One region of the Flintibacter porci genome, then DNA from elsewhere that is predicted to be linked to it. Evidence: predicted binding sites of a transcription regulator. Region 1 holds the regulator's gene; the other holds the start of a gene.
What was found. The regulator LexA, encoded in region 1, represses DNA repair genes until DNA is damaged. The targets are predictions, from matches to a motif close to CNAACANNTGTTNG.
Positions count from the first base shown of each region.

Region 2: a site for LexA is predicted at 2,340-2,353, ahead of uvrB (excinuclease ABC subunit UvrB). Genes of this name have one in related genera too.

Region 1 is NZ_JBHEVB010000001.1:212,242-220,727, reverse strand. Features, by position in the region: gene ACEVJL_RS01020 (glycoside hydrolase family 13 protein) at 1-1,811, shown strand, start outside; gene ACEVJL_RS01015 (YlmH family RNA-binding protein) at 1,845-2,642, opposite strand; gene lexA (transcriptional repressor LexA) at 2,644-3,261, opposite strand; gene ACEVJL_RS01005 (MarR family winged helix-turn-helix transcriptional regulator) at 3,497-3,955, shown strand; gene ACEVJL_RS01000 (ABC transporter ATP-binding protein) at 3,987-5,726, shown strand; gene ACEVJL_RS00995 (ABC transporter ATP-binding protein) at 5,726-7,882, shown strand; gene ACEVJL_RS00990 (manganese efflux pump MntP) at 8,170-8,486, opposite strand, start outside.
Region 2 is NZ_JBHEVB010000003.1:167,191-175,676, forward strand. Features, by position in the region: gene ybaK (Cys-tRNA(Pro) deacylase) at 1-293, opposite strand, end outside; gene uvrB (excinuclease ABC subunit UvrB) at 326-2,296, opposite strand; gene ACEVJL_RS04310 (JAB domain-containing protein) at 2,407-3,096, opposite strand; gene pyrE (orotate phosphoribosyltransferase) at 3,139-3,813, opposite strand; gene ACEVJL_RS04320 (sensor histidine kinase) at 4,031-5,209, shown strand; gene ACEVJL_RS04325 (response regulator transcription factor) at 5,202-5,906, shown strand; gene ACEVJL_RS04330 (sigma-70 family RNA polymerase sigma factor) at 6,255-6,974, opposite strand; gene spoIIAB (anti-sigma F factor) at 6,971-7,408, opposite strand; gene ACEVJL_RS04340 (STAS domain-containing protein) at 7,423-7,728, opposite strand; gene ACEVJL_RS04345 (MATE family efflux transporter) at 7,977-8,486, shown strand, end outside.

The DNA of each region.
Region 1 (8,486 bases):
TTCCCTCGGGCACCAAGGTGCAGCTCACCCTGCGCCCCCTGCGCGCGGAAGGGTTTTCACGGGCGACCATGTCCGCCCGCTTTGAGTTCCGGGACGACGCCACCGTCACCTTGAATATGCCCTGGTCGGGGCTAGACGGAGCCCGGGATCTGTTTACCTGTACCCTGGACACCGGGGACTATGTGGGACTGGTCTGGTACTCCTTTGGTCTGGAGCGGCTGGACGGAAAGGGGCGGAAGATGTTCGGTCCCTACCAGCTCACCGTCTACGACGGGGGAGAGGTGGTGCCCGAGTGGTTTGGCGAGGGGACGACCTACCAGATCTTCCCCGACCGCTTCCGCCGCACCCGGGTGCCCGATCCCCAGGGGATGGTGGGAGGACGGTGGGTCCACACCGCCTGGCAGGAGGAGCCGGAGTTCCGCCCGGACAAAAACGGAGAGATCCGCAACCGGGACTTTTTCGGCGGCGACCTGAAGGGCGTCATGGAGAAGCTGGACTATCTCCGGGGCCTGGGGGTGGAGACCCTGTACTTCTGCCCCATCTTCGAGGCGGCGGAGAACCACCGCTACGGTACTGCCGATTACAGCAGCATTGACCCCATGCTGGGTACCGAGGAGGACTTTACCCAGCTGTGCCAGATGGCCCACCAGCGGGGCATGCGGGTGATGCTGGACGGCGTGTTCAACCACACCGGCTATGTCAGCCGCTACTTTAACGGTGACGGCTTCTATCCCACCCCCGGAGCCTGCCAGAGTGAGGATTCCCCCTACCGCTCCTGGTTTAATTTTATTCACTGGCCGGACCAGTATGAGAGCTGGTGGGGCATCTATTCCCTTCCCGCAGTGAACGAGCACGACCCCTCCTACCGGGAGTTTATCTTCGGCGGGAAAGACAGCGTGGTGCGCCGGTGGCTGCGGGCGGGCGCGGACGGCTGGCGGCTGGACGTGGCCGACGAGCTGCCCGACGACTTTGTCCGGGGCATCCACGAGGCCGCCCGGGCGGAGAAGCCCGACGCGGTGATCATCGGCGAGGTGTGGGAGGACGGCTCCACCAAGGTGGCCTACGGCGTGCGCCGGCGGCACATCATGGGCCGGCACTGCGACGGCCTGATGAACTACCCCTTCCGCAACGCGGTGCTGTCCTATTTAAAGGGCGGCGACGCGGCGGACTTTGTCAACGCCATGGAGACGCTGCGGGAAAACTACCCCCGCTTTGCCTACTACTCCGCCATGAACTCTCTGGGCACCCACGACACGGCCCGCATCCTCACCCTGCTGGGGGCAGAGGAGGGCTGTGAGCACCAGAGCAAGGAGTGGCGCTCCAACTACCGTCTGGGACCTGACCAGCGCCGCCGGGCCAAGGAGCTGCTGAAGCTGGGCGCGGCCCTGATGTTTGCCTTCCCCGGCTCCCCCACCGTGTACTACGGCGACGAGGCGGGCATGGAGGGCTTTGAGGACCCCTTCAACCGCCGCACCTTCCCCTGGGGAAGGGAGGACTCGGAGCTGATGGGCTGGTTCTCCCGCCTGGGCCACATGCGCAAGCAGAGCCCTGCCCTGCGCCAGGGAGATATCCACTACCGGGTGGGCAAGGGGCCGGTGCTGGCCTTCACCCGCACCCAGGGAGAGGAGACCATCCTGGCCGCCTTCAACACCGGTAGCGAGGAGGCCACCCTGCGCCTGCGGGAACACGAGGGCGTGCAGCTGCTGCTGGGCTCCGCCCGGTTCCACATCGGCCCCGAGGGACATCTGCTCACCTTGCAGCCCCGTACCGGCAGCCTGCTGCAGATCGTACCCATGGAGGAAGAAGAATAAAAAAATCCTGCTGTCTTAGACAGCAGGATTTTTTTATATATATCGCTCTAAAATCAGCATGATCCGGCCCTTTTTGGACTGGCCCAGCACTTCTTTGACCACGCACTTGCCCAGTCCCCGGCAGGAGAGCACGTCCCCCTGCTCTACGGTGCGGTCGCTTTTCATACACTCCCGGTGGTTTACCGATACCCGCCCGGCGCTCACCAGCTGAGCAGCCTTGGAACGGGAGGTGGAAAACCCGGAAGCCAGCACCGCGTCCAGCCGCAGGGCGGCCACCGTGTCCCGGATGGTCTTCACCTGGGGCGGCTTGGGGGTGAGCTCCGAGAGGGAAATCTCCCGCAGCTTGGCCTTCCACCGCCCGGCGGACTCCCACTGGCTCAAAAGGATGGGTAGGGCGTCCCGCAGGGCCAGGACCTGGCAGCGGTTTCCCTCCACCAAGATGTCCCCCAACTTCTCCCGGGTGATGCCAAGGCCCATGAGGGAGCCCAGAATGTCCCGGTGGGACAGCTCTGCCCCGTTGGGAAAGGTGGCCTCCAAAGCGGCCAGAGGTCCCTCCGGGTCGGCGATGGCGTCCTCTTCCTCCTGCCAGTCGGGGAGAAAGAGACACACGGTGCGCTCAGCATCGGGGTAGCCGCCGAAAAACACGTGCCGGGGGTGCCCCCAGGCGGAAAGTAAATCGGTCACGGACGCCCGCTCTCCCGGGGAGAGAAAGGGAGTATGGGCGGGGATGCCCCGGTTTTGGGACAGCTCCAGCTTGTCCAGTACCCGGGAGAGAAGTACCCGCTCCTCGCCGCTGCGGGCGCAGCGGTCCAACAGTTCGGTCTTGTTCATCTCAGTAGCGCCGCACCACCGCTACTACCTGGCCCAGGATCTGGGCCTTGGTGCCGTCGATGGGCTGATAGTCGTCGTTGGCCGGCATGAGCCACACCTTGCCGTCCCGGCGGCGCAGGGTTTTCACCGTAGCCTCGTCCTCGAAGAGGGCCACCACGATCTGGCCCGACTGGGCCTCGCTCTGCCGGTGGACCACCACCAGGTCGCCGGGGAGAATGCCCGCCCCCAGCATGGACTCGCCCCGCACCCGCAGGGCAAAGTGCTCACCGGACAGACCCTCGGTATCAAAGGTGAGGTAGTCCTCGATGCACTCCTCGGCCAGGATGGGGGAGCCGGCGGCCACGTTGCCCACCACGGGGATCTGGTTGGCGTGGGGATCGGTCTCCTCCGCCACCGGGCGGGGGGACACGCCGGGCAGGGAGATGGCCCGGGTCTTGCCCTCGGCCTTGACGATGACCCCCGCCTCCTCCAGCCCCTTGAGGTGGAAGTGGACCGTGGAGGGGGACTTGAGGCCCACAGCGGCGCCGATCTCCCGCACCGAGGGGGGATAGCCGTGCTCTGCCGTGAAATCCAAGATATAATCGTAAATTTTTTGCTGTTTCGGGGTCAGCGTTTTCATAGCCAAGCTCCTTCCCGGACACACTGGGCGGCGTGGTTTTATTTTGCAAATATTGTACCATATCCCCCTTTGGAAGTCAAACGGATGTTCCAAATAAATGCAATTTGCGGCATTTGTGAACAAATTTTGAATCTGCCTGCTCCCGCTTTGACATTTTCGTCCTCAGTGCTAAAATGTTCAACATGTTAATGATTAAGCTGTTAACGAAAAACGTCGAAGGAAGGGAGGAAACTGCGTGGCAAACCTTGGCATTGATCTGGGGGTGCTGGAGCATAAACTGCACCAGGCCCACCGCAATGCGGTGCAGGCGGAGCTGAATGCTGCCGGCTTGCAGGAGGTAGGTCACCCGCTGCTGTTGTGCATTTTGCGCAGTGCGGGAGACCGCTGCCCGGACGGACAGGTCCAGGCCCAGCGGGAGCTGTCCACTCTGCTGGATATTTCTCCCGCGTCGGTAGCCACCTCGCTGAAATCCCTGGAGAAAAAGGGATATATCCACCGGGAACCTGAGCCCGGCGACGCCCGGCGCAACCGGGTGAAGCTGACTGACAAGGGCCAGAAAGCGGTGGATGACTGCTTTGCCTGCCTGCAGCGGGTGAACCGGCGGATGTACGCCGGCTTTACCACCCAGGAGCAGACCCAGCTGCACGGCTTTTATCTCCGTGCACTGGAGAACCTGCGTCTGGACCAACCATGACCCCTTGTAGGGAAAGAAAGGAAGATCGGACTTGCTTCAACTGTTTTTGACCCACCTCCAGGGCTACAAGCGGCAGGCCGTCAAGGCCCCCATCCTGATCGTTCTGGAGGTCATCTGCGAGCTGCTGCTCCCCCTGGTGATGTCGGAGATCGTGGACACCGCCATCCCCACCGGCGATGTGGGCTACATCTTTAAAATGGGCCTGGTGATGCTGGCTCTGGCGGGTGTAGCCATGTTCTGCGGTGTATTTGCCTCCAAATATGCCGCCTTTGCCAGCCAGGGGTTCGGTGCAAACCTGCGCCAGTGCCTCTTTGACAAGGTGCAGGAGTTCTCCTTTGCCGACATCGACCGCTTCTCCTCCGCCTCCCTCATCACCCGTATGACCAACGACGTCAACGCCATGACCATGATGCTGGCCATGGGCCTTCGGATGCTGGTGCGTGCCCCGGTGATGCTGGTGGCCGCTTTGTGTATCAGCTTTACCCTCAACGCCAAGCTGGCGCTGGTACTGGTGGTGGTCATCCCTCTGATGCTTATTGCGGTGGGTGGACTGATGTTTATCTGTACCCGCCTGTTTGAGACCATGCAGAAGAAGATCGACAACCTGAACAACACCCTCCAGGAGAACCTGGTGGCCATCCGGGTGGTCAAGATCTTCGTGCGGGCCGACTACGAGCGGAAAAAATTCAAAAAGTCCAACGATGAGCTGATGGACGCCGCCCTGGCCGTTGGCCTGCGCATCATCGCTATCCTGCCCATCATGATGCTGGCCATGAACGGCGCCACCGTAGCGGTGCTGTACTTCGGCGGCCGGATGGTTATGAACGCCACCTTTGATCTGGGCCAGCTGCAGGCCTTCATCAACTACATCGTCCAGATCCTCATGAGCGTGATGATGGTGGCCATGTCCCTGCTGCAGCTCTCCCGTGCCCAGGCCTGTGCCCACCGTATTAACGAGGTTTTGAGCACTGAGCCCTCCGTGGAGGATAAGCCCGAGGCCGAAAAGCAGGTCCTGCCCGCCCCCAAGGGCGAGGTGGAGTTCCGGGATGTGTCCTTCAAGTATGTGGCCACCGGCACCGGCGACGATGTGCTCTCCCACATCAGCTTTGACGTAAAGCCCGGCCAGTTTGTGGCCATCGTGGGCGGCACCGGCACCGGAAAGTCCTCTCTCGTGAACCTCATTCCCCGCTTCTACGACGTCACAGGCGGCGCGGTGCTGCTGGACGGTGTGGACGTGCGGGACTACCCCCTGGAGGAGCTGCGCAGCCGCATCGGCATGGTGCTCCAGACCAACGTGCTGTTCACCGGCACCATTCGGGAGAACCTGAAGTGGGGCAAGGAGGACGCCACCGAGGAGGAGATCATCCAGGCGGCCAAGGACGCCCAGGCCTACGACTTCATCATGGCGCTGCCCGACGGCTTTGACACCATGCTCACCCAGGGCGGCACCAACGTCTCCGGCGGCCAGAAGCAGCGGCTGTGCATCGCCCGGGCCATGCTCCGCAAGCCCGTGGTGCTCATCCTGGACGACTCTACCTCCGCCGTGGACTCCGCCACCGAGGCGGCCATCCGGGAGTCCTTCGCCAAGAACCTGAAGGACACCACCGTCATCATCATTGCCCAGCGGATCTCCTCGGTGCAGTACGCCGACGAGATCCTCATCCTGGAGGATGACCACATCGCCGCCCACGGCACCCATGACGAGCTGCTCAAGAGCAGCCCCATTTATCAGGAAATCTATCAATCTCAGCAGGAAGGGGTGGGTGAATAATGCCGGGACCCAATCATGCCCCCAAAGGGGGATATCAGAAGCCCAAGAACATGGGCAAAACCATTGGCCGTCTGCTGGGTTACCTCACCCGCAGCAAGCTGCCCCTGCTGGCGGTGGTGGGCTGCCTGTTGGTGTCGGTATGCACCAACCTGGGCGGCTCCTATATGATGCGGGGCATCATCAACGATTTTATCTGGTCGGGCTGTACCGACTTTGCCGGACTGGCCCAGTCCATCGCGGTGCTGGTGGGGATTTACCTGCTTGGCGGCTTGGCCACCTATGGCCAGGCCGCAGTCATGGTTCGTCTGGCCCAGCGGGGCGTCAACCGCCTGCGTAAGGACCTGTTTGATAAGCTCCAGGATCTGCCCCTGAGCTACTTTGACCAGCACCCCCACGGCGAGCTCATGAGCCGTTTCACCAACGACGCGGATAACGTACAGCTGGCCCTGGAGCAGAGTGTCGTCTCCCTGTGCTCCAGCTGCCTGATGTTTGTGGGCCTGGTGTGCCTGATGCTTTTCATCAACTGGAAGCTGTTTATCGTTACCGCTTTGCTGCTGGTGCTGACCATCCAGCTCTTTAAGAAGCTGGGCGGCCGCAGCCGCAAGTTCTATCAGCAGCAGCAGGCGGCTCTGGGCGATGTGAACGGCAACATCCAGGAGATGATCGAGGGCCTGAAGGTGGTCAAGGCCTTTACCCGCGAGGAGAAGGCCAAGGAGGAGTTTAAAAAGCTCAACGAGACCTACCGGGACGCGGCCCAGAAGGCCAACTACTACTCCACCATGATCATGCCTGTCTCGGGCAACCTCATGAATATCAGCTACGCCCTCACCGCTGCCTTCGGCGGACTGCTGTCCGTCCTCCAGGGATTTGACCTGGGCGGCCTGGTGGTCTACCTCAACTACTCCAAGCAGGTGGGCCAACCCCTCAACCAGATCTCCCAGCAGATGACCACCCTCCTGTCCGCCCTGGCGGGCGCCGAGCGGATCTTTGAGGTCATGGATACCCAGCCCGAGGTGGATCAGGGCTCTGTCACCCTGGTGGGTGCCGAGAAGGACGCCAACGGCACCCTGCGGGAGTACACCGGCTCCGGCCGGCCCCACACCTGGGCCTGGAAGACCCCCCGCAATGCAGGAATGTCTCTGGTGCCTGTGCTCATCGGCCCGGGGGACACCCCCATTGAACTGGGTCAGGCGGTGCGGGAGCAGAAGGGCCTGCGGCTGCTGGCTCCCCACCAGGATTCCACCGATGGGATCTGGGTGCGGGTGGAGCCTGACGGCACGCTGACCCCCATCACCGACCCTGCGGCCCTGGCCAATCACGGCTGGGCCTGGAAGTATCCCGACCGAGAGGGCAAAAACACCCTGCACATCATCCGCGGCACCGTGCGCAATGTACCCGGGGAGGACTTCTATCTCACCGAGCTCAAGGGCGCGGTCCGCTTCAACCACGTGGACTTCTCCTATGTCCCCGGCAAGCGGATTTTGAAGGACGTGTCGGTGTACGCCAACCCCGGCCAGAAGATCGCCTTTGTAGGCTCCACCGGCGCGGGCAAGACCACCATCACCAACCTCATCAACCGCTTCTACGAGATCGAGGGCGGTCTCATCACCTACGACGGCATCGACGTCAAGTCCATCCGCAAGGACGACCTGCGCCGCTCTCTGGGTGCGGTGCTCCAGGATACCCACCTGTTTACGGGTACTATCATGGATAATATCCGCTATGGCCGCCTGGACGCCACCGACGAGGAGTGCATCGCCGCCGCCAAGAGCGCAAACGCCCACTCCTTCATCCGCCGTCTGCCCGACGGCTACAACACCATGGTCACTGGCGACGGCGCCAACCTGAGCCAGGGCCAGCGGCAACTGCTTGCCATTGCCCGGGCCGCCGTGGCCGATCCCCCGGTGATGATCCTGGACGAGGCCACCTCCTCCATCGATACCCGCACCGAGCGGCATATCGAGCAGGGCATGGACGCCCTGATGGAGGGCCGCACCGTCTTTGTTATCGCCCACCGCCTGTCCACCGTGCGCAACTCCAACTGCATCGTAGTCATCGAGCACGGCGAGATTCAGGAGAAGGGCGACCACCAGCAGCTGCTGGACCAGAAGGGCCGCTACTACCAGCTGTATACCGGCCAGTTCCAGCTGAGTTAAAATTCGAAGAAATGGTGAAACCATTTCTTCGAGAAAGATGCACACCAGGCGGGCCTCGATTCCTTACGGAAAAGTCGGCCCACCTGGTGTGAGAGGAGTTCTTTCCGATGCACATCCCCCAGGGGACCCTCTCTTGCCCTTTCAGGGCAATTCACCTTGTGTCGCCGGAAAGAACAGGATTTCATTTTATTCCGCCGCCCGCGGGCGGCGGAACTCCTTGCAGGAGGGCTTTTAAGAAGCCGACAGAAGAAAGTAAAAAAGACCGCCGAGAGGCGGTCTTTTTTTGCTTACATCAGTCCCAGGTGCTCCACCAGGATTTTGCAGCCCATAAGGATCAGCACCAGTCCTCCGGCCAGTTCGGCCCGGGACTTGCCCCGCTCGCCCACAATGCCGCCCGCCTTCACGCCGATGGCGGAGAGGACAAAGGTGGTCACGCCGATGAGGGTGATGGCCCAGAGAATGTCCACCTGGAGAAAGGCAAAGGTGATGCCCACGGTGAGGGCGTCGATGCTGGTGGCCACTGCCAGGGGCAGCATGGCCTTGGGGGCAAAGGAGGCCCCCACCTCTTCCTCCTCCTGGCTGCGGGACTCCCGCACCATGTTCA
Region 2 (8,486 bases), on a different contig from region 1:
AGCAGTTCCTTCTGGTGGAGCATGGCAATGGACTTCTCTCCCACCGCCTTAGCCGCCTTTTTCAGGTCCAAAGTATCCTCCACGGGGATGTCAAACACATAGATAGCCTTGGAGGCACCCCGGGCCACCAGAGTCTTGAACACGCACTCCGGGTCCTGGCCCAGGGAACGGGCTACACTTGCCCCGTCCACCGCCACCCCCTCCTCGTGGGGATAGGTGTGGGGTGTGAAGGGGATACCCTTCTGCTCCAAAATGCGCATGACGTTGGTCTTTTCTTCTTTCTGCTTTGCCATGGATCTCATTCCTTCTGTTGATATGCTTACGCTTACTGCCCACGCAATTCAATGATCTGATCCCGCAGGGTAGCAGCCAATTCGAACTCCAGCATTTTTGCAGCTTCTTTCATTGCCTTCTCTAGGCGGGCGATCTCGGCGGCCTTCTCCTGCTTGCTCATGGCCTTCACCCGGCCCTGGCGGGTCTGGGAGGGCTCGTCCGCCGGGGCGGAGATCTCCAGCAGGTCCCGCACCGACTTGATGACCGTCTTGGGCACGATGCCGTGCTCCTTGTTATAGGCGTCCTGCTTCTGGCGGCGGCGTTCCGTCTCGTCGATAGCTCGTCGCATAGAGGGTGTGATAGTATCGGCGTACATGACCACCATGCCCTCAGCGTTTCGGGCGGCACGGCCGATGGTCTGGATGAGGGAGGTCTCCGAGCGGAGGAAGCCCTCCTTGTCCGCGTCCAGGATGGCCACCAGGGACACCTCGGGCAGGTCCAGACCCTCACGCAGCAGGTTGATGCCCACCAGCACGTCGAAGGTACCCAAACGCAGGTCCCGGATGATCTCCATGCGCTCCATGGTGTCCACATCGTGGTGCATGTAGCGCACTTTGATACCGTTGTTCTGCAAATAGTCGGTGAGATCCTCCGCCATTTTCTTGGTAAGGGTGGTGACCAACACCCGCTCTTTCCGGGCGGTGCGGGCGTTGATCTCGCCGATGAGGTCGTCGATCTGGCCCTCCACCGGCCGCACCTCGATCTTGGGGTCCAGCAGACCGGTGGGACGGATGACCTGCTCCACGATCTGGCCCGACCGGGTGCGCTCGTACTCGCCGGGGGTGGCGGAGACGTAGATCACCTGGTTGAGCCGCTTCTCAAACTCCTCAAATTTCAGCGGCCGGTTGTCGTAGGCGCAGGGCAGACGGAAGCCGTAGTCCACCAGGGTGTTTTTCCGCGCCCGGTCGCCGTTGTACATGGCCCGCACCTGGGGCAGGGTGACGTGGCTCTCGTCGATAAACAGCACAAAATCCTTCGGGAAGTAGTCCAGCAGGGTGTGGGGCGGGGAGCCTACCGGACGGCCTTCAATGACCCGGGAGTAGTTCTCAATGCCGGAGCAGTAGCCCAGCTCCTGCATCATCTCCACGTCGTACATGGTACGCTGCTTGATGCGCTGGGCCTCGATGAGCTTGCCCTCCTTCTCAAAGTAGGCCACCCGCTCCTCCAGCTCTTTGTAGATCTCCTGGACAGCGGCGTCCATCTTCTCCTTGGGAGTGACATAGTGGGTGGCGGGCCAGATGGGGATATGGCTGAGCTTGCGGATGGGGGAGCCAGTGACCACGTTGATTTCCGAGATGCGGTCGATCTCGTCCCCGAAGAACTCCACCCGGATGGCGGTGTCCTTCCAGTAGGCAGGCCACACCTCCACCGTGTCCCCACGCACCCGGAACATATTGCGCTCAAAGGCGATGTCGTTGCGCTCGTAGCGGATGGAGACTAACCGCTTTAAAAACTCGTCCCGCTCCAGGATATCTCCCACCCGGAGAGAGACCATCATCTTGGCAAAGTCCTCCGGCTCACCCAGGCCGTAGATGCAGGACACGGAGGAGACCACGATCACGTCCCGCCGCTCCAGCAGGGAGGCGGTAGCACTGAGCCGCAGGCGGTCAATTTCCTCGTTGATGGCAGAGTCCTTTTCGATAAAGGTATCGGTGTGGGGGATATAGGCCTCGGGCTGGTAGTAGTCGTAGTAGGAGACGAAATATTCCACCGCGTTGTTGGGGAAAAACTCCTTGAACTCGGCGCACAGCTGGGCGGCCAAGGTCTTGTTGTGGGCCAGCACCAGGGTGGGCCGCTGAACCTGCTCAATGATCTTGGCCATGGTGAAGGTCTTGCCCGAACCGGTGACGCCCAGCAGGGTCTGCTCGTCCAGGCCCATCTCGATGCCCTGGGACAGGGCCTCAATGGCCTGGGGCTGGTCCCCCGACGGGGTGTACTCAGAAACCACTTCAAATTTCGGCATGTCGTCCCCTCCTCTGCCCGTTGTCTCTTCCTATTATTATATCAGAACTAATGTTCTACGGCAACCAAAACTTGCGCCTCTCCCCTAGTTTTCCGGGAGAGGCGCAAATCTTACACAAATTTCAGTCCCCGCAGCTTTTGGCTCTCGCCCATGGATACCATGTCTCCGTCTACAAAGACCAGGTGGTCCACCAGCTCAATGCCGATGGGAGCCAGAATGGCCCGCAGGGTATCGGTGGTCAGCCAATCGGCCTGGGATGGGATGGCCAGGTTGCTCACGTGGTTGTGGGCCACATAGACCCGGGCGGCCCGCAGGCCCATGGCCTCCTCGGCAATGCGCCGGGCGTTCATCTCGGCCATTTCAATGCTGCCCTCGGCCACCTTCCGCACGCCCAGCACCTGGCGCTTGCCGTCCAGGCACAGAACGTACACCATCTCGTTCCGGGCCCCGAAGAAGTAGGGCTCCAGCCAGGGGTAAGCGTCGTCGGCGCTGTTGATGATGTCGCTGAGCCGGGTGCGGCTGGCCTGATAGCGGCCCAGCAGGGCGGGCAGCATCCGCAGCAGCACCGCGGTGTGCTCCCCCACGCCCTTTACCTTGCGCAGCTCCTCTACCGACGCATCCAGCACACCGGACAGGGAGCCGAACTGCTCAATGAGGTCATGGGCCAGGCCGTTTACATCCCCTTGGGGGATGGAGTAGAACAGCAGCAGCTCCAGCACCCGGTGGTCGGGCCAGCCCTCGATGCCCCGGGCCAGAAATTCCGCTTTCATCCGCTGGCGGTGACCGGTATGACTGGCCATGGGGAATCGCTCCTTTCTCTCTATCTCCGGATGGGAAAATGCTTACTTTCTGGCGCCGTACTGCTCCAGATAAGCCTCCATCTTGGCCTTCATCTCGTCGTCGATGTAGACCTTGCCGTCCACGGGGTTATTGTGGAGGAAGTCGATGACCTCCCGCACGGTGACGATGGGGAAGACCTGGATGCCGTAGTCCTCACGCAGCTCGTCCAGGGTGGAGCAGTCACGGGTACCCCGCTCCATGCGGTCCACCGAGACAAACAGGGCCTTCATGTTCACGTTGGCCACGTGCTTGAACAGCTCAATAGACTCCCGCACGGCGGTACCTGCGGTGACCACGTCCTCGATGATGGCCACGTTGTCCCCGTCCTGGGGCTTGTAGCCCACCATGGAGCCGCCCTCGCCGTGATCCTTGGCCTCCTTGCGGTTGAAGCAGTAGGGCAGGTCCCGGTCATAGTTGCGGTACAGGGAGGCGGCGGCGGACACCGCCAGAGGGATGCCCTTGTAGGCGGGGCCAAACAGGCAGGTGATGCCCTCGGGCATGTGCTCCTGGATGCAGGCGGCGTAGTAGTCACCCAGCTTGGCAGCCTGGGCGCCGGTCTTATAGTTGCCGGTGTTGACAAAGTAGGGGGTCTTGCGGCCGGACTTGGTGGTAAAGTCTCCGAAGGTCAGCACGCCGGATCGCACCATAAAGGTAATAAATTCTTCCCGATAAGTCATCGTTGTTCCCTCACAGTTCTTTTTTCTATTTGACAGGGCGCAGCGCCCATGAGAAATCATTGTATTATACCACTTAATGCCCCGTCAGACAAGGAATTCTACCCTGTTTTTTCCTCCTTCTCGCCTCTCAGGTTCTCTCCCTTTACGGACCCGCGGCTTCCTGCTATAATGGAATCAAATCCATCTCCATACCCTTTGGGGAGAAAGGAACCGCGGTATGCCGAAAACATTGACCCGTATGTACGCTGCCCTATCCAAAGCCATAGGCTTTCTTCCGTCAGTGCCCCGGAATCTGCTGGTCACTCTTCTGTTTTTGTGCATCGCCTATGTGGTCAGCAGCATCCTGCTGGGCCATACCGGCGCGGAAAATAACTCCGCTCTGGTTTTTGTGCTGGCGGTGGTCTGTATCTCCTCCCTGACCGACGGCTACGCATATGGCATTGCCGCCTCTCTGGTGGGCGGATTTTGTATCAACTACTACTTCATGTTCCCCTACCGGGTCTTCTCCCTGAGCTACGCGGGCTACCCGGTGGCCATGGTGAGCATGGTGGCCATCTCCTCGGTGGTGTGCGCCCTCACCTCCCGGGTCAAGCTCCAGGCCATTGAGGCCATCAAGCGGGAACAGAACACCAAAACGCTTTACGAACTCAATGCCCGCCTCAACGAGGAGAAAAACGCCATCCAGCTGGAGGCCGACCGGGAGGCCATCCGAGGCAACATCCTGCGTGCGGTGTCCCACGACCTGCGCACCCCCCTCACCGCCATTTCCGGCGCCGCCACTGTATTGCTCTCCGCCGACGAGGTCAAAAACTCGGAGAAAAATCTCTCCCTGGTCCAGGACATCAAAAGCGACGCCGACTCCCTCATTGCCATGGTAGAAAACCTGCTGTCTATTACAAAAATCCGGGACGGCGTGATGCCTCTCAACAAGCAGGAGGAGATGCTGGAGGAGGTGGCGGGCGACGCCCTGCTCACCATCCGCCGCCGCTTCCCCGCCTACCACATCTCCCTGGAGCTGTCGGAGGATATTCTCTATCTCCCCATGGAGCCCATGCTCATCAAACAGGTGATGGTCAACCTGCTGGAAAACGCCATCCGCCACTCCGGCGACCACGACCACATCCGCCTGCACCTGTTCCGTCAGGATGACTGGGCAGTGGTGGAGGTGCGGGACCGGGGAAAGGGCATCTCCCCGGAGGTGCGCCAGGCGGTGCAGTCGGGCCGTCCCCTGTCCGCCCGGCTCTCCGACGACTCGTCCCGGGGAATGGGTATCGGACTTTCTGTGTGTCAAAGCATCATCAAAGCCCACAACGGCTTCTTTGCCGCCGGCAACGACCCGGAGGGCGGAGCAGTCTTCCGTTTTGGCCTGCCACTGGAGGAAACCAACGATGAATGAAAAACGTGTGATCCTCGTCATTGAGGATGAAAAGACTATCAGCAACTTTATCTGCCGCGCCCTCACCGCCAACGACTACAAGGCCATCCCCGCCTTCAGCGGTAAGGAGGGCCTGTCCCTGTTCTTCTCCCACGGCCCCGACCTCATCCTGCTGGATCTGGGTCTGCCCGACATGGACGGCATGGACATTCTGAAGGAGGTCAGCGGCCTGCCTCAGGAGACCCCTGTCATCATCATCTCTGCCCGTGACCGGGAGTCGGAGAAGGTGAAGGCTCTGGACATGGGGGCGGACGACTACATCGTAAAGCCCTTCGGCGTCTCCGAACTGCTGGCCCGTATCCGCACCACTCTGCGCCGCAGTGACCGGCTCAAGCTGTCCCAGGGCTCCCAGAAGGATGTGTACCACATCAAGGACCTGACGGTGGACATCGCCAAGCACCAGGTGCTGCTGGACGGAGAGGAGATTCACTTCACCCAGAACGAGTTCAAGATCCTGGAGCTTCTGTGCATCCACGCGGGCAAGGTTCTCACCTATGATTTCATTCTGGAGCACGTCTGGGGCCCCTACGGCGGCACCAGCAATCAGATCCTCCGGGTGAACATGGCCAACATCCGCCGCAAGCTCAAGGAGAATCCCTCCGACCCCAAATATGTCCTCACCGAGCTGGGCATCGGCTACCGGATGCTGGAAGATTGACTCTCTTATACACTGCTTTGGGCCCCGGCGCACGCTCTGCGCCGGGGCCCTTTACAACATTTTAACAGCAGAAATTCTTACATTAACGCCGCGTTTATCTCCCGGAGTCTATAATGGATTTTGTTGAACGGGTCCCCTTCCGGCCCGTCAACCGGCTTTACATAGCCAGCGTCTGAGGGTCCCTCACTTCCCTTCAGACGTCCCTCATCCAGGCGTGTGTGCCGGCGGTTTTCTTCTCTCTCTCCAAAACCCGGCCGGCTAAGTCCTCCACGCCCGGCATCCATCCGCGGCCCTCTTTCCGCCAAAAGAGGGCCGCCTTTTTTTGCAAAAAGCGGCCCTTCGTCCCTGCTAAGGCGGCAGCAGTACCTGGCGCAGCCTGTCCACGGCCCGGCGCTCCAGCCGGGAGATCTGCACCTGGGACACTCCAAGCACCCGGGCGGTATTGGTCTGGGTGAGGCCCTTATAGTAGCGCAGCAGCAGCACCTCCCGCTCCCGCTCCGGCAGCTGCTCCAGCGCCCCCCGCAGGGCAATGCGCTCCACCAGCCCCTCCTCCATACCGCCGGCGCTGAGCACCCCCTCCAGGGTCAGTCCTCCCTCTCCCGTTTCGGCCTGGAGGGAGACCACCGGGTCGGTGGCGGTCTCGGCGGCGGCAATCTCCTCCGGGGTCAGGCCGGTGGCCTGGGCCAGTTCGGACAGGGCGGGCTCCCGCCCCAAGGTGCTCCACAGCTGGCTGCGCACTCCACGGATGAGAGCTCCCTGCTCCTTGAGCCCTCGGCTCACCTTCACCGCCCCGTCGTCCCGCAAAAAGCGTCGAATTTCCCCGGCGATTTTGGGCACCGCGTAGGTGGAAAACTGGGTGCCGAAGGCAGGATCAAAGCCCCGCACCGCCTTCAAAAACCCCAGGCAGCCCAGCTGGTACAGGTCGTCAGGCTCTACCCCCCGGCCGTAGTAGCGCCGCACCACCGACCAGATGAGGCCGTTATTTTCCTCCAACACCTGTTCACAGGCCCGGTTGTCCCCCTCCCGGGCGGCCTGCAGCAGCTCCGGCGCGGTGGCCGTGCCGCTCATCGCCCCAGGCGGCGGGCGATCTGCCGCCGCATGGTGACGGTGGTCCCCTTCCCCGGGGTGGAACGCACCCGCAGCGTATCCATAAAGCTCTCCATGATGGTAAAGCCCATGCCGGAGCGCTCCTCGCTGCCGGTGGTGAACAGAGGGGTACGGGCCTGCTCCACGTCAGCGATCCCCACCCCCCAGTCCTTCACCACGATCTCCAGCTCATTGCCCGCCCGGAAGCGCAGCTTCATCACAATTTTCCCCAACCGGTCGGGGTAGGCGTGGACAATGGCGTTGGTCACCGCCTCGCTGACGGCGGTCTTGATGTCGTTGATCTCCTCCAGAGTGGGGTCCAGCTGGGCGGCAAAGCAAGCCGCCGCCGTGCGGGCAAACCCCTCGTTGGCCGAGCGGCTGGAGAACTCCAGGGTCACGTAATTTTCCACCTTCATATGTATCCCCTCTTTCATTGGAAGCGAACGAGCTTGTTCAGGCCCGCGGTATCAAACACTCTCTGCGCCTGCTGAGGGGTATGGACCACCGTCATGGTCCCCTGGATCTGGGCCATGCGGCGGCTGGCCCGCAGCAAAACCGCGATGCCCGAGCTGTCGGTAAAGGTCAGTCCCCCCAGGTCCAGGGTCAGGGTACGGGGCAGAGCCGCATCGATCTGCCGGTCCAGCTCCTCCATGACCTCCTTGGCCCGGTGGTGATCCAGCTCGCCGGTGACGGCGGCGGTCAGGTGCCGCCCCTCTTCTGTACAGGTCACTGCCATGGTATTCTCTCCTCTCCCCTCCCGCCGGGCGGGGCAAAATCAAAGCGTCCGCGGCCTTTTAGCCGGGACGCTTCTGATTATAGGGCATGTCCCCCGTCACATTCCCCTGTATTCTGTCGCCCCGGGACGGGCAGCGTATTTTTTCCACCGTTTCGGGCAGGCTGTGGAAACAGCGGTTTACAAATTTCGCTCCGGGCGGTATGATGAAAAGGAATCCGCCGCCCCCGCGGCCCCCGGGAGGTCCTACCGTGTCCAAACAGATCCATCTCACCTCCGGCCCCATCACCAGCCAGCTCATCCGGCTGTGTCTGCCTCTGCTGGCGGCCAATGTGCTCCAGCAGCTGTACAACATCATCAACTCCCTCATCGTGCGCCACTACATCGGCGGCGACGCCTTTGCCGCCCTGGGGGTGGCCGAGAGCGTGATGAACCTGTTCATCTATGTCATCACCGGAGCCTGCATGGGCGCATCCGTGCTGGTGGCCCGGTTCTTCGGGGAGCGCAACTTTCCCCGCCTGCGCCGGCAGCTGTTCGTCTCCGGTGTGCTCATTGGCGGCACCACCTTGGTGGCCGTCACCCTGACCCAGCTGTTCCTGCCCCAACTGCTCCGGCTCATTTCCACCCCGGATGAGCTGATGGCGGACACCACCGCCTATCTGCGGGTCATTCTGGTTGGCATGCTCTTCACCTTCGCCTATAACTACCTTGCCTCCACCCTGCGGGCCATCGGCAACACCAAGGCGGCCCTGTATTTCCTC